One region of the Rhizobium sp. P44RR-XXIV genome, then DNA from elsewhere that is predicted to be linked to it. Evidence: predicted binding sites of a transcription regulator. Region 1 holds the regulator's gene; each other region holds the start of a gene.
The links. Region 1 encodes PhoB, which activates phosphate uptake and scavenging genes when phosphate is short. Its sites were predicted from a motif close to TGTCATNNANCTGTCAT; they were not measured.

Region 1 (5,476 bases):
TCGCACTGATCGGCTCACTCTATCTGATGCTGACGGTGCTGGTTCTGGCGCTTCCCGTTGGCGTCGCTGCGTCGATCTATCTGGAGGAATTCGCGCCGAAGAACCGGCTGACGGACCTCATTGAGGTCAACATCAACAATCTGGCGGCCGTGCCCTCGATCGTTTACGGATTGCTCGGGCTTTCGGTCTTCATCAACATGATGGGCCTGCCGCGCTCGGCCTCGCTGGTTGGCGGCCTGGTGCTGAGCCTGATGACGTTGCCGATGATCATCATCGCCACACGTTCGGCATTGCGAGCGGTGCCGCCCTCGATCCGCAGCGCAGCGCTTGGCCTCGGTGCCTCGCGCATGCAGATGGTCTTCCATCACGTCCTGCCGCTCGCCATGCCCGGCATATTGACGGGCACCATCCTCGGACTGGCGCATGCACTCGGCGAGACGGCGCCGCTGCTCCTGATCGGCATGGTCGCCTTCGTTGCCAACTACCCGGCATCGCCGCTCGATCCTTCGACGGCGCTGCCGGTGCAAATCTACATGTGGGCGAGTGAAGCCGAACGGGCGTTCGTCGAACGAACCTCCGGGGCGATCATCGTCCTGCTCTTCTTCCTCGTTGCGATGAATATCGGCGTGATCCTGCTGCGCCGCCGCTTCGAACGGCGCTGGTAGGGGAGGGCGATCGAATGAACATGATGACGGAAGCCGCAAGTGAAAGAGCATTGGCCAGGAAGATGACGACGATCCCCTACAAGATGATCGGCCAGGACGTGTCCGTCTTCTACGGCGACAAGCGTGCGCTCTTCGACGTCAACCTGAACATCCGTGCCAATACGGTTACGGCGTTGATCGGTCCTTCGGGCTGCGGCAAATCCACCTTCCTGCGTTGCCTCAATCGCATGAACGATACGATCGAGACCTGCCGCGTCACCGGCAAGATCACGCTCGACGATCAGGATGTCTACGACAACAACATTGATGTTGTGGAGCTGCGCGCGCGGGTCGGCATGGTCTTCCAGAAGCCCAATCCGTTCCCGAAGTCGATCTATGAGAACGTAGCCTATGGCCCTCGCATCCATGGTCTGCATCGCTCGAAAGCTGATCTCGAGCATATCGTCGAAACCAGCCTGCAGAAGGCCGGTCTGTGGGGTGAGGTGAAGGATCGGCTGCATGATGCCGGCACGAGCCTCTCGGGCGGTCAGCAGCAGCGCCTGTGCATCGCCCGTGCCGTCGCGGTCAGCCCGGAGGTCATTCTGATGGACGAGCCCTGTTCGGCGCTCGATCCCATTGCCACCGCCAAGGTCGAGGATCTGATCCACGAGCTGCGCGAAAACTTCACCATCGTCATCGTCACGCATTCCATGCAGCAGGCAGCCCGCGTGTCGCAACGTACCGCAATGTTTCATCTCGGCCATCTGGTCGAGGAGAACGATACCGATAAGATGTTCACCAATCCCGACGATTTCCGCACGCAGGATTACATCATGGGCCGTTTTGGTTGATGATGCCGTGCGCGCGGCTCCTTTCACACAGTTCACCTTGAGGATAGAAAAATGGTCTCCACTCACATTCTCTCTGCCTATGACGAAGACCTGAAGTTCCTGACGCGCCGTATTGCGGAAATGGGCGGCCTGGCCGAGCAAATGGTCAGCGACAGCGTTCGGGCGCTGGTCCAGAGCGACACTGGTCTTGCGCAGAAGGTCATCTCCGACGACGTCATCCTCGATCATGCCGAGCGGGAAGTCGGCGACAAGGCCATCGTCACCATCGCCCGTCGTCAGCCGATGGCTGCCGACCTGCGCGAGATCATGGGTTCGATCCGTATCGCTTCCGATCTGGAGCGCGTCGGCGACCTCGGCAAGAACACCGCCAAGCGCGTCATCGCCGTGCAGGGTACGGGCGTTCCGCGTCGCCTGGCTCGTGGCATCGAGCACCTTTCCGAATTGGCGCTTAGCCAGCTCAAGGAAGTCCTCGACGTCTACGCCACACGCTCGCCGGACAAGGCCGTGTCGATCCGCGAACGCGACGAGGAAATCGACGCGATGTACACCTCGCTCTTCCGCGAGATGCTGACCTACATGATGGAAGATCCGCGCAACATCACCACCTGCACGCATCTTCTCTTCTGCGCCAAGAACATCGAGCGCATCGGCGACCATGCCACCAACATCGCCGAGACGATCTATTACATGGCGACGGGTGCTCAGCCCGAAGGCGAGCGCCCGAAGGACGATACCGCCAATACCGTCGGCGCAGTGACGGAATAATCCGAAAGCGAAGAAAGGAGACCATAGGCGCATGGTTCCGAGAGTTGCTGTTGTAGAAGACGAGGAAGCGCTCAGCGTTCTGCTGCGCTACAATCTCGAGGCCGAAGGCTTCGAGGTCGACACGATCCTCAGAGGCGATGAAGCCGAGTTGCGTCTCCAGGAGCGCATTCCCGATCTTCTGATCCTCGACTGGATGCTCCCCGGTGTATCCGGCATCGAGCTCTGCCGCCGGCTGCGCATGCGGCCGGAGACGGAGCGCCTGCCGATCATCATGCTGACGGCCCGCGGCGAGGAAAGCGAGCGCGTGCGCGGTCTTTCCACTGGCGCGGACGATTACGTCGTCAAGCCGTTCTCGACACCCGAGCTGATGGCTCGCGTCAAGGCGATGCTGCGGCGCGCCCGTCCGGAGGTTCTCTCCACGGTGTTGCGTTGTGGCGATATCGAGCTGGACCGCGAGACGCACCGCGTTCACCGCAAGAGCCGCGAAGTGCGGCTGGGACCGACCGAATTCCGTCTTCTGGAATTCCTGATGTCCTCGCCGGGCCGCGTCTTCTCGCGCTCGCAACTGCTCGACGGCGTGTGGGGGCATGATATCTATGTCGACGAACGCACGGTCGACGTGCATGTCGGTCGCCTGCGCAAGGCGCTCAACTTCTCCAATATGCAGGATGTCATCCGCACCGTTCGCGGCGCGGGCTACTCCATGGAGGCCTGAGCGGGAATACCCGATCAGGCACTCAACATTACAGCGCCACGCGTCTTTCAAGACGCGTTAAGGTCGCTGTAATATCTTAGAATTCTGCATAATTTTCCCTCAAATCGGTTCCGATTTAAGGAATTATGCAGTCGCGGCGGAAACAGAAAACGGGCCCCAAAGGGCCCGTTTCTTTATCTCAGTGATGAAGTGTCTCAGCCGCGCGCTGAGCTGGCCTGCGCCGTTCATGCACCGGCTGGTAGGCCAGGCGCTGATGGTAGGTGCAGTAGGGCGATGAATCCGGGCTCTCGTTGCCGCAGAAGTGGAAATCGTCCTTCAGGGGATCGCCGACCGGCCACTTGCAGGTGCGCTCCGTCAGCTCCGTCAGGCCGAGGCGCCGGGAGATTGGAACGACCACATTGGCAGCCGGGCGATACTGGATCTCGTTGACCGTATCGATCTCGACCTCTTCCTTCAGCATGGTTGCGCCCTGCTGGCGGGTAACCGTGCGGGTTGCGACGCGCGCCTGATAGTTCGAAGCCCGCGGCGCCGTGGCGCTGCGCTTCGGCGTGCGAGCCGCCGCCGTCGTACCGCCAGCCTTCGCTCGGCCGGGAAGGTTCAAGCGATGCACCTTGCCGATAACGGCGTTACGGCTGACGCCACCGAGCTGTGCCGCGATCTGGCTGGCGCTCAACCCTTCGGACCATAGCTTTTTCAGCTTCTCGACGCGTTCGTCTGTCCAATTCATGCCCTGTCTCCGCTGTCGCGTTTCCGATGGCAGAATCCCTCACCATTGCCTCGCATGGGGATCGAGGCACGAAACGCTCTAAAATTGTGGTGACTAGTTCCGCCGCATGCAGTCTAGCAATTGGTTTTTAACCTAGTGTGAGGCAGACTCCGTGACAAGAGTCGCGGGAATCTTGAGGAATCGATTTCGAGGTTTTCCCCAACTTGCTGTCCGGGCGTGGCATTTCTGCAATATGCGGCGCCGAACGTATCCCTTTTGCGCGCAAGCACTTTCTCGCACCTGCTAAAGCGCCAGTTTTGTTGACATCGCGGTGCAAAACAACAATAGTGACCGGGCCGCCGCAAGGCGGCATTTTTGATTTTTTCGGACCCCTTTCGTAAAAACGAAGCGATTGGTCCTTAAAGTTGTGATCGAGGAGATATGGCCATGGCCGAGACCGCGCCGCTTTATGATACCTACATGCGAGCTCCGCTGCGGTTCGAGCGAGGCGAAGGCGTATGGTTGATCACTGAAAGCGGTGAACGCTATCTCGATTTTGCAGCCGGCGTGGCGGTCAATTCGCTCGGTCATGCTCATCCCCATCTTGTCGCCGAGCTGAAGGCGCAGGCTGACAAGGTTTGGCATCTGTCCAACCTCTACGAGGTGCCTGGCCAGGAAAAGCTGTCGAAGCGGCTGACGGAAGCCACTTTCGCCGACAAGGTGTTCTTTACGAATTCGGGTGCCGAAGCGTTGGAATGCGCCATCAAGACGGCGCGGCGTTATCAGTTCGCCAAGGGGCATCCTGAGAAGTTTCATATCATCACCTTCGAAGGTGCCTTCCATGGCCGCACCATCGCGACGATCGCGGCCGGCGGCCAGGAAAAATATATCGAAGGCTTCGGTCCGAAGGCTCCCGGCTTCGATCAGGTACCGTTCGGTGATCTCGATGCCGTGCGCGCAGCCATTACCGAGGCGACGGGCGCTATCCTGATAGAGCCGGTGCAGGGCGAGGGTGGTATCCGCCCGGCGACCAATGAATTCCTGCGTGGTCTCCGCCAGATCTGCGACGAGCACGGCCTGTTGCTGGTTCTCGACGAGGTGCAGTCCGGCGTCGGTCGTACCGGCAAGCTCTTTGCCCACGAATGGGCTGGTATCAAGCCCGATATCATGGCGGTCGCAAAGGGTATCGGCGGCGGCTTTCCGCTCGGCGCATGCCTGGCAACGGCCGAAGCGGCTTCCGGCATGAAGGCCGGCACGCATGGATCGACCTATGGCGGCAATCCGCTGGCTATGGCAGTCGGCAATGCGGTGCTTGATATCGTGCTGGCCGATGGTTTCCTGGAACATGTGCGCGATATCGCACTGGTCTTCCGCCAGGGCCTCGCCTCGCTCAAGGATCGCTTCCCGGATATCATCGAGGATATTCGTGGCGAAGGCCTCATGCTTGGCATCAAGGCGGCTATCCCGCAGGCGGACCTCTTGCAGGCGATCCGCGCCGAACATCTGCTTGGTGTCCCGGCTGGCGATAACGTCATCCGTCTGTTGCCGCCGCTGATCGTCACCGCCGAGGAAGCGCGCGAAGGCCTTGCCCGTATCGAGCGCGCCGCAGAGCGCGCGCGCGCCGTTCGCGTCAAGAAATCAGCTTGAATTCAGCGCCCGCAGTCGGGGCGTTCGTGCCCCACGCGGGCGTTATTGTTTTTTCTGGAGTACAGGTAAGGACATGGCTTCTCCGAAACACTTTCTCGACCTCTCGGCCGTAGCAGCCGCCGATCTGCGCAACATCATCGATGATGCG
Region 2 (5,476 bases), on a different contig from region 1:
GCCGGTCGTAGCAGAGTTGGAATCTTCGAGCGAGATCACAGCCGAGAAGCCGTTGCCGCCGTCATATTCATAGGTCAACTGGTTGAGTTCGTACGGACCGTCATAGATCACGTCGTCGTTGATGACGTCGCCGGCATAACCCATGTACAGGTTGTACTGCGAGTCTTTCTTACCAACCGTGAAGCCGCCGAGGCTGATGTAGGACCACAGCAGGTTGGTGCTGGTGGAGCCGCCGTCATTCCAGTCCCAACGAACGATGGTTTCGGTCTTCAGCGGGCCGTATTCGGTGTCGGTCGCGGTGTCGACGTTCAGCTCAGCACGAGTGTGCCACAGCGTGCCCTGATGGCTGTCACGGTTATAGGCGTTGTACCATTCACCTTCCGTACGAACCTTGCCGCCGATCTTGAGGCAGGTTTCCGTACCCGGGATGAAGAAGTAGCCTGCACCGTAGGCGTCGCAGATGCGAACGTATTCCAGCGGCTCCGGCTCAGCAGCAACGATAGCGTCAGCTGCATGAGCACCGGATACTGCTGCCAGGGCAGCAGCGGAGCCGAGAAGAAGGCTCTTGATGTTCATAATAACTCCAATCTTTCTTGATTGGGCCTGAGATTTCGCGCCGCCGAAGCGGCGTGCCCAACCCCATCCCGTTCATGTTCCCTATCAGTAGGTGCGAAGTAATAAGCCCCGCGAACTATTTCCTGAACCTGCTTCACTGATTTGGCAAGATACTAAGACTGGCGAACTATATGTGCGCTATCCGAAAAAAAAGTTTGTTGCAAAAATGACGCAATTCGCCGACTGAGCCGACTATGTGGCCATTTTGCGCCCAATTGGCGACACCGAAAACAAGGGCTGTCTTTGGGCTGAAGGTCCTGAACGGCGTCGCCGGAACGATGCCGGGGAGGGCGAGTCGGAGATGCGCAGCAATCGCATTGTGTCGTTTGCGTTCCGGATCGATCCGGCATGTGTTCAGGAGTGTTTATATCAGCGGCAACGAGAATGATGGAGCTGCTCTGATCTGCGCATCCGCATATCCGGCGCGAAACGATAGCAGTGCGCCCGATGAGACTACTGGGGGCGTAGTCTCATCGGGCGCGGGACTGTCCGGTTCAGGGGTGGCATCCAAACCGGTAGCAATGAAGCTAACATCTACCGTAGGTGTGTATAACCTACCTGAATGGGCTGGCACGAACGCGGCTCCGTTACGAAACGGAGCTGCGCAATGGATACCGTTTCAAAATGGTTCGAAACGAGTTCGAATCCGTGTCTCACCGGATTGACTCACCACAAGGGAATGACGGCGGCAGTTAACGATGGCTTCCGACGAACGGTCTATCCCCGAACCGCGCGACGCAACGACTTAGGTGGTCACTGCGCTTTCCCATCGCATATGGAGGATCGGGAAGGGACGGCCCTGGTCGTCAAGCTCCGAACGGCCCGTCACCTTGAACCCCAACCTTTCGTAAAAGCCCACCGCCGTCGGATTCTGCTCGTTGACATCGACGGTAACGACGTCTTTTCCTGTTCGGAAACTGTCGAGAAGAAGACGTCCTAAGCCTGCGCCTCTGCTTTCCGCATGAACGAAAAGCGCGTCGATATGGTTTCCGGAAGTTCCCAGGAAGGCGTGGGATGTATCCTCACCATCGACGGCCACTGTGAATTCGGCATTCGGCAGGTAATCCTCCAGCACCATCTTCCCGATCGCCTCCAGATCCAAGTCGCTGAGAAAATGATGGGTGGCTTCGACGGCCGTCCGCCATACCTCATAGTTACGCTCTATGTCGGCCGGTTTGGCTTGCCGCAACTTGAACATGTCAGCCTCTCTCATGTCTTTTTATGACTCTCAGGTGCTCGTTTAGGATCTCCGCCGGAATGCGTAAAGACTGCTTGCGCGTGTGGTTCGTGTCACCGGGCCTTCATAAGGAGCCGCTAGACGGCAACTCATGACCCACGTTTCCGACAAGACCCAGCCCAAAATCGCCAAGTCGATCGTTGACCCTACTGCAAGGATCAGAGACTCGATCATAGGTGATCGTTGCGAGGTTCTCGTAGATACCTCTCTGCATTCTACACAACTCGGCGATTTCTCTTATCTCGGGCCTCGTTGCACGGTTGCCGATGCCGAGATAGGGCGCTTCTGCGCCATTGCCGCCGAGGTGAGAATCGGTGCGCCCAATCATCCGATCGATCGTCCCTCAATGCATCGTTTCACCTATTGCCCGGAATACTATTCGGCAGACGCGACGCGCGATCTCGCTTTCTTTGAAAAACGCCATGCCGACCGTGTGACTATCGGCCACGATGTTTGGATAGGGCATGGCGTGATCGTTCTGCCCGGTGTCACAGTTGGGAATGGAGCGGTACTGGCGGCCGGAGCCGTCGTTACCAAGGACGTCTCGCCCTATACGATCGTTGGAGGCGTCCCGGCTCGCTTGATCCGTGAGCGATTCAGTGCGTCCGTCGCGGCGAAGCTGAATGATATTGCGTGGTGGGATTGGCCGTTCGAAACCATAATGGAGCGTCTTGAAGACTTCCAATCCACCAACATCGAATCCTTCTGCGATCGCTGGTCGAAAATCGGCTGATCACCGAGATTGCGATCATGATTTCAAGATCTTTCGGAAGCCGTCGGCTCCAGCGACAAATCGGCCGCTATGTTAGATGCCCCCAAGTCGAGCGACATTCTCCGAATGTATAGAGCGAACAAATTGGCAAGTCTGAAAATACCGAGAAAATTCACTTACTTACGCAAGTATAGAGGGAGAGGAGAATCGGAGAAATCGCCAAAAGTGGTGGGAGACGAATGGAGGCTTCACTACTACGGACGAATTCATCGTAGTTCGCCGGCACAAAAAATGAGTAGATCAAGCAGATCCGCAAGGTCGTCTCTGTCGTCAAAATCGAGGCGTGCCTAGGTGCGATCATGCGTAATGCAGTCTCTAAACTGAAACAGCCGGCCACGCCAAAGTATTTGGAGGTAACGGAATGGGTCGTAGGTGGAATTTCGTAACGCACAACCATCCGATGGGATGTATAGCCAGGTACTGACTATATCACCATGGCGAGAAGCGGGTTATTCGCGCGCGCCGCGACCACATTATTATTCGGCAAACAGGCGGAAGCCGAATGCGTGGGCAAGTTCGTCCTTCTGGTTAGGCAATTCGTCAATGGAGCCGGATAGCGGAGAGCTTGTCGGCGCTATATAAAATACCGGCAACAATCCGCCCTATTGGACAACGACATGCAAAACGGAAGCTTCGAAGAGCTCTGCGACATACTGGTGAGATGACATGGCGGTCGGGCAAAAGGCTAAGTTGAGGGCGAGCATCGTAGCCTACGCAAACAAGCGATCCTATTTCGCGCCGGCCACATCGAGGGTCGAAAACACTCAAATATGAAACTCGAGCGCTCCGGTCCGTGTTTCGTGGCACTTATCCAGCTCAAATCGAGCTAACTGGGCGCAGTCGACGTTGGCGCAATGCTCTTGCTCCATCTCGACCCGAACGTTGATCGAGACCACCAACCGCAGGCCCTGTCGAACCGCTTCCGCAGAGACTTGGCTCAGGGTAGGAATTCCACCCAAACATTTGTCCATCATCTCCTCGACAAGCCGCTCGAACGCCATGTCACCTTTCACTTCCAAATTGCTGTTCCTCGTCTTTAGTTTCGGCAGAAAATTCGGATTGCGAATTGCTATAGCCAATCCGACGGCATGGAGACCGAAGGACCGCGTCACCCAGTACTACCCCGACAGCGCTTTTGCCAAGGCTGTAATGTGGCAACGCCTCGGCTTTTTGCTTCGCCGACAGGCAACGAGATCTGGGATCGTGGTGTGTTACCCGCAAAAGGATAGCTGCGTAGGCTTTTGCGAACCATTTAAATCAGATCGGGAAGCGGTGACACCTATCCGTTGGCGTTACTACGTCGTTTCTCGATATTCTTTCGTTTCAAGAAGAACACGATGGCGGCGTATGTGCACAAGGCAGTAAGACAAACATGAGTCGGGCGCCAAATTAACCTGCAACGCAATTGAGAATTGGCGATGCAACAAGCCGATACATCAAACAAACTCGACACTTTTGGAACTTCAAGACGGCCTGTCGTCGGAATTTCGCCCACGTCGCCCAAAGGGTCAATCGTTGCTGGATCGCTTCAAAGTTTTCGAGACCACCACGAACCGGTTGATATTCTTATGGCAGCAGTATCGGGTGACTACGTCGCCAAGAGGAACAAGACCGGCACCCTTGCTATCGGCTCGGCGGGTCTGGGCAGATGCAGTATCTCTAATGTTTAGCTTTGTTCATGCGGACTTAGAAAAGCAAGCGCAGAAAGGTTGCGATTGCAGCTGCTTTGATCAACTGTTGGCCGGGCCGCTATACAGTCCGGCCCTCTCAATGAGGCTTTATCAGGCGGCAAAAGCACCATGCCGGCGCCTATATGTTCATTTGATATCAGTAAGCTTCTATCAGCTAAAAGATTGTCAATCTCAGATGAGAATATAGCCTATTCACTGCTTCAGTAGCTGAGGTTTTGCCTGCATCAAGCACTATGTCTGGACAATCCGGTATTTCGAATGCGCTATCTATACCTGTGAAGTTTTTGATCTCGCCGGCACGCGCCCGGTCGTAAAGGCCCTTCGCGTCACGCGCTTCGCAGATTTCTAGCGATGTACTTACATAGGTCTCGATAAAAATCACGTCACCTGCGATTTCTCGTGCTAATCTCCGCTCCTTTTGGAAAGGGGAAATCAAGGCCACGATTACAATGAGTCCGGCTTCAGCCATGAGGCGTGCCACCTCCGCGACCCTCCTCACATTCTCTGCACGTGATTCATCAGAAAAGTCTAAATCCTTGTTAAGGCCGTGTCGGACGTTGTCTCCGTCCAAAATAAAAACATGCTTGCCCTCAGCAATAAGGCGCTTTTCAAGCCGATTGGCGATGGTGGACTTGCCCGCGCCCGAGAGCCCGGTGAGCCATATAATAGCGGGCTTTTGCCCTTTCATTTTCGCGCGAGTTTCTCTTGAAACTTCAAAGTCTTGATATGTAACGATTCTCGTCTCACAATTTCTATTAGTTTCAGCTTCAATTTCAAGCATTGTGTCGGAAATTCGATTCATAGATGCAGATCTTCCAGGATCTCAATACATTTTCATTTATGCACCAAAACATTCTTTTCTGAAAAAAACGAAATGGCTAACACTCAATTCCAGTGCTGAGTAACACTGCAGAGTTGCAAGGGTGAGTGATTTTATCTCTCACGTAGCGATGAGATTTTTCATGCGGCACTCTCAATTTTATTAAGACGCAATCTTAGCCCCATCCAACTCGGAGATGCAAATGCTTTATAGGCACTCAATCATCGCGATCGGCCGTTTGGCTGTAGCGCCTGATAAATTGCTTCATTGGTCTTAATCCAATGAAATCACCTGTCCGATTGAGCGCAAATGAGTCTTTGGTTCGGACCGCCATCACATGC
Region 3 (5,476 bases), on a different contig from region 1:
GGGGTCTATTATGGGCGATCTTATTTTCTGCTGCGCAAGATCAGTGCTCCCGACGACAATGTGCTTGCGATCGACCTCTTCGACATCGAAGCGGACGGCGCGCAATATCAACGCTTCCTCGATAATGGCCGGTCGCTTGGCATTCCCGTCGACGAGGAGCTTGTCATAGCCGGCGACAGTACCATGCTCGACCCGCAGGCGATCATCGACAAGGTTGGGCAGGTTCGCTTTTTCAGCATTGATGGAGGGCATCTGCTTCGTCATATCGTTGCCGATAGCCGCCTGGCCAAGAGCGTGCTGGCCGACCACGGCATCATCGCTTTCGACGATACGTTCAATCCCGCGTGGCCGGAGGTGACGATCGGCGTCGCGGATTTCCTGCGCAGGAACAATGACACCTTCGCCGCCTTCTGCATGACGAAGTACAAGACCTATGTCTGCCGGCGAGATTTTCATGAGGTCTATCGGGCGGCGGTCAGCGATGCGCTGCATCTCAAGCCGTTCGAGCATGCCGAGTTGGATTTTCTCGGCTCAAAGGTGATCAGGCTGCACAATCCGCTCAACCGAAGGGTCGCCTATGAGGTCATGCAGCGGCTAGGCATGGGCGCCCTGTCCGAATGGGCCTACCGCCCGGGCTGACTGTGAGCCGACCCTCGGGCTCTGACGGGTCCGCCGGAGACGGACCCGTCATCGTTCCTCGTCAGTAGATTTCCGGCACGTACATTTCCGGCGGCACCGGCGTGCGGTGGTAGTCGGCGTTACGCATGCGCTCCGGCAGGATGATTTCCGGCTTCGGCACGTTCTCATAGGGGATCTGGGTCAGGAGATGCGCGATGCAGTTCAGGCGCGCCCTCTTCTTGTCGACGGCATGCACGACCCACCACGGCGCTTCCGGAATATGAGTGCGTTCCAGCATCTCTTCCTTCGCCTTGGTGTACTCTTCCCAGTGAACGCGGCTCTGAAGGTCCATCGGCGAGAGTTTCCACTGCTTCAGCGGATCCTGAATGCGCATGCTGAAGCGGAACTCCTGCTCTTCGTCGGTGATCGAGAACCAGTATTTGATGAGAATGATGCCCGAGCGCACCAGCATGCGTTCGAAGTCGGGTACGGAGCGGAAGAATTCTTCCAGCTCTTCCGAGCTGCAGAAACCCATCACCCGCTCGACGCCGGCGCGGTTGTACCAGCTGCGGTCGAACAGCACCATTTCACCTGCGGTCGGCAGGTGAGCCGTATAACGCTGGAAATACCACTGATGACGCTCGCGCTCCGTCGGCGCCGGCAGTGCGACGACGCGGCAAACACGCGGATTGAGGCGCTGGGTGACGCGCTTGATGGCGCCGCCCTTGCCGGCGGAATCGCGGCCCTCAAACAGCACGACGACCTTGAGCTTCTTGTACTGCACCCAGTCCTGAAGACGCACGAGTTCATGCTGGAGACGAAAGAGCTCGCGGAAATAGACCCTGCGGTCGAGCGATGCGTCGGTTTCGTCGCCCAATCCCTCGGCGACCAGTTCATCCAACCGATCTTCCTCGAGCTGCATCTCGAGTTCTTCGTCGAAGCTGTCGACAATCTCGTCCTTGATGCGGCTCAGCCGGTCCTGGGTGTCGTCGGTCATTGCGCGCTCCTGCTCTGTTTTCATGTTGGTGCTGAGATATTTCGACCGCAAGGAGCCGGCACAGCCATGTGGGCGTGGGCCGGCTCAAGTGGCGATCCTACTCGGCAGTCCAGCCGCCGTCGACGGAAAGCGTCGTGCCGGTGATCTGCTTGGCGGCATCGCCGCATAGAAACACGGCGATGGCCGCCACTTCGTCTACGGTCACGAATTCCTTCGTCGGCTGGGCGGCGAGCAGTACGTCGTGCTTGACCTGCTCTTCCGTCATGTTGCGTGCCTTCATCGTCTCCGGGATCTGCTTTTCGACGAGCGGGGTCCAGACATAGCCCGGTGCGATGGAATTGACGGTGACGCCATCCCGCGCCGCTTCAAGCGCGATCGTCTTGGTGAGGCCGGTGATGCCGTGCTTGGCCGAGACATAGGCCGACTTGAACGGCGAAGCCACCAGCGCATGTGCCGAGGACGTGTTGATGATGCGGCCCCATTTGCGGGCCTTCATGCCGGGGATGGCGGCCTTGATCGCGTAGAAAGCTGCAAGCAGGTTGATGCGGATGATCGCTTCCCATTTGTCGTCGGGGAACTCCTCGATCGGAGCGACGAACTGGATGCCGGCATTGTTGACGAGGACGTCGAGGCTGCCGAAGGCTTCCTCGGCCTCGCGCACCATCGACGTTACTTCCTCGCCATTCATCATATTGGCACCGGAATAACGGCATTTCACACCGAAATCGGCCTCGATTGCTGCGCGCTCTTTTTCGATCGCATCGGCATCGCCGAGGCCGTTGATCGTCACATTCGCGCCTTCGGCGGCAAAAGCGCGCGCGATCGCAAGCCCGATACCGCTCGTCGAACCGGTGACCAGCGCATTCTTCGAAGTCAACGAACCCATAATGCTACTCCCGCAATCTCTATGACATGGTTGAGTAAATGGAAAAATGCCGAGATGGGCGCACACTGCCAGCGTCATATGTCGCTTTGATAACAGCGGTTGGCCAGTCTCAGGTGCCGCCGGCTGGCGGGTTGACACTTCACTGTCACGCAACCGTGCAAGTTTCGCCGCGGGCGCCGGACTATTTCCTCCAAAGACGGAAAATACGATGAAGGTCGAAGACATTCTCAAGCATGCCTATGCAATGCCGCTGACCAATCCTTCCTATCCTCCGGGACCCTATCGGTTCTTCGATCGCGAATATATCATCATCACCTACCGCACGACGCGCGAAGCCCTGGAGGCAGTCGTGCCCGAGCCGCTCGAAATCGACGAGCCGCTGGTGAAATACGAATTCATCCGCATGCCCGATTCCACCGGCTTCGGCGATTACACCGAGACGGGGCAGGTCATCCCGGTGAAGTATCGCGGCGAGGCCGGCGGCTATGTCCACTCCATGTATCTCGACGACGATGCGCCGATCACCGGCGGCCGTGAAATCTGGGGTTTCCCGAAGAAGCTCGCCAATCCGAAGATCGTCAACGAAGGCGAGGTCATCGTCGGCACGCTGCATTATGGCAGCGTTCTCTGCGCGACGGCAACGATGGGCTACAAGCACAGGCAGATCGACCAGGCACCGCTGATGGCTGCCCTCTCCGAACCGAATTTCCTGATCAAGATCGTACCGCATGTCGACGCCACACCGCGCATCTGCGAGCTGGTGCGCTACTATCTGACTGATATCACCATCAAGGAAGCCTGGACCTCGCCCGCCGCCCTCGACCTCAGACCGCATGTGATGGCTGACGTCGCGCGGCTGCCGGTTCTGGACGTGGTTTCGGCCGTTCATTTCACCGCCAATCTGACGCTTGGGCTTGGCGAAGTCGTTCACGACTACCTCGCCGAGCGCAGGTAACCGCGCCCTATTTTCCTTTTGCTGGAGACGAACCCGTGCTCGAACGAAAAGCCAAAGCCGCAGTGCCGACAATCCAGGAAATTGCTACGCAATACGACCGTGTCGCCCTGGTATTTCAGGGCGGTGGCGCGCTTGGTGCCTATCAGGCTGGTGTCTACCAGGCGCTGGCCGATGCGGGATGCGAGCCCACATGGCTCTCAGGCGTTTCCATCGGTGCCATCAATGCAGCCATCATCGCCGGCAATGAGCCGAGCCGCCGCCTGCAGCGTCTCGAACAGTTCTGGCAGATCATTTCCGGTCGCAAGATCTGGGCCTACACGCCGGAAGGCGACGTCTTCCGTGACATCCGCAATCGCACCAGCTCATGGATGACCATGACGATGGGTCAGCCCGGCTTCTTCAAGCCGCGCTTCCCCAATCCCTGGCTGGAACTGGCTGGCGCGGAGGGCGCTACCAGCTTCTACGATTCCGCCGAGCTGAAGAAGACGCTGGAGATGGTGATCGATTTCGACGTTCTGAACGACGGCAAGAAGCGCTTCAGCGTCGGCGCGGTCAATGTCAGGACCGGCAATTTCGTCTATTTCGATACCGACAATATCCGTATCGAACCGGAGCACATCATGGCAAGCGGCGCGCTGCCGCCCGCCTTGCCGGCCATCCGCATCGAAGGCGAATATTATTGGGATGGCGGCATCGTCTCCAATACCCCGCTGCAATATTTGCTCGATCAGGAGGAGGATCGCAGCTCTCTGGTGTTCCAGGTCGATCTGTTCAGCGCCCGCGGCGTCCTGCCGCGCAGCATGCCGGACGTGCTGTCGCGCCATAAGGACATCATGTATTCGAGCCGCACCCGGCAGAATACCGACAATTTCAAGCGCATCCACGGGCTGAAGATGAAGCTGCTCGGCGCGCTGAAGCGTGTCCCGAAAGACCAGCTGTCGCCGGAAGAGGAAGAGATGATTGCCGATTATTCCAATGCCGGCGTCGTCAATATCGTCCACCTGATCTATCAGCACAAGAATTATGAGGGTCATGCCAAGGATTATGAGTTTTCCGGCACCTCGATGCGCGAGCATTGGGACATGGGCCTGGAAGACACCAAGCGCACGCTGCGTCACACCGAATGGCTGCTGCCGCCGTTCAGCGACGACGCCGTCGCCATCCACGACCTGCATCGCGAAGATCCAGTCTGAAGCGATCGACTAGAATAACAATCGTGCCAGCTGCGCATCTGCTCCGCCGGCACGATTGTTAACAGCGTTTCCAAGACGCCAGCTCACTTGCCCCGTTAAGCTATCCCTGCTTGAGCCGGTGCCGATGGGCTGCCTGCTTGGCGCGGTTGCCGCACATGGCCATGCTGCACCAACGCCTGCGATGGCCGCGCGTATGGTCGACAAACAGCAGCGTGCAGGCATGGCCTTCGCAGGCTTTCACGTCCGAGAAATCTTCGGTACAGACGAAACGTCCCAGCGCTTCACCGATCGGCAGCAGCAGGGCCTCGGGCGAGCGCCATTTGCGCCTGGACTGAAAGTCGAGGCCGCCGCCGTCCTCTCTGGCCAGAACGCGGTTGAAGCCTTCATCCCGTTCCAGCAGGCGGTTCAGGGGCTCCAGTTCATCCAGAGCCTCCGGCGTCAGCGGCCGGCCTTTACGCTCACGCACGAAATTCCTGAACCATTCACGCAGGCTGCGGGCCTGATCGGCGACCTTGTCGAGTTCTCCCGGTAGCGCTTGCTCGCGCATGACCTTCAGCGTTTCCGGCGGCACCAGTCCCGCCTGCTCCAGCCAGCGAAGCAATCCTTCGCCGTCGTCGATCCAGTCGATCGGAGCATCGATGGGTGTCGCCACCGAATTCAGGAAATCCAGCCCCATCGTGTCACCGACGAAAATGGCGGGAGAGTGGTTGTCCATCCTGGCTCCTGTTCCGGCGGGCGAATGCGGGCGCCGCGCTGTCTCTCAAAATCATGAACGATACATAACCTATCAAAAGGCTCTTGACAAGTTATGTGCGCTGGACGTAACC

Region 2: a site for PhoB is predicted at 1,904-1,920, ahead of BSK43_RS22515 (DapH/DapD/GlmU-related protein). Genes of this name have one in related genera too.
Region 3: a site for PhoB is predicted at 2,580-2,596, ahead of BSK43_RS33620 (acetoacetate decarboxylase). Genes of this name have one in related genera too.

What each region holds. Positions count from the first base shown of each region.
Region 1 is NZ_MPVZ02000025.1:287,901-293,376, reverse strand. It holds gene pstA (phosphate ABC transporter permease PstA) at 1-665, shown strand, start outside; gene pstB (phosphate ABC transporter ATP-binding protein PstB) at 680-1,495, shown strand; gene phoU (phosphate signaling complex protein PhoU) at 1,547-2,260, shown strand; gene phoB (phosphate regulon transcriptional regulator PhoB) at 2,292-2,975, shown strand; gene BSK43_RS06740 (GcrA family cell cycle regulator) at 3,154-3,702, opposite strand; gene BSK43_RS06730 (aspartate aminotransferase family protein) at 4,129-5,328, shown strand; gene argF (ornithine carbamoyltransferase) at 5,402-5,476, shown strand, end outside.
Region 2 is NZ_MPVZ02000028.1:1,099,663-1,105,138, reverse strand. It holds gene BSK43_RS22525 (porin) at 1-576, opposite strand, end outside; gene BSK43_RS22520 (acetyltransferase) at 1,361-1,813, opposite strand; gene BSK43_RS22515 (DapH/DapD/GlmU-related protein) at 1,944-2,585, shown strand; gene BSK43_RS22510 (hypothetical protein) at 3,389-3,643, opposite strand; partial or broken gene cysC (adenylyl-sulfate kinase) at 4,470-5,048, opposite strand.
Region 3 is NZ_MPVZ02000029.1:1,671,075-1,676,550, forward strand. It holds gene BSK43_RS33605 (class I SAM-dependent methyltransferase) at 1-639, shown strand, start outside; gene ppk2 (polyphosphate kinase 2) at 701-1,615, opposite strand; gene BSK43_RS33615 (3-hydroxybutyrate dehydrogenase) at 1,713-2,501, opposite strand; gene BSK43_RS33620 (acetoacetate decarboxylase) at 2,710-3,456, shown strand; gene BSK43_RS33625 (patatin-like phospholipase family protein) at 3,492-4,649, shown strand; gene BSK43_RS33630 (ABATE domain-containing protein) at 4,750-5,364, opposite strand.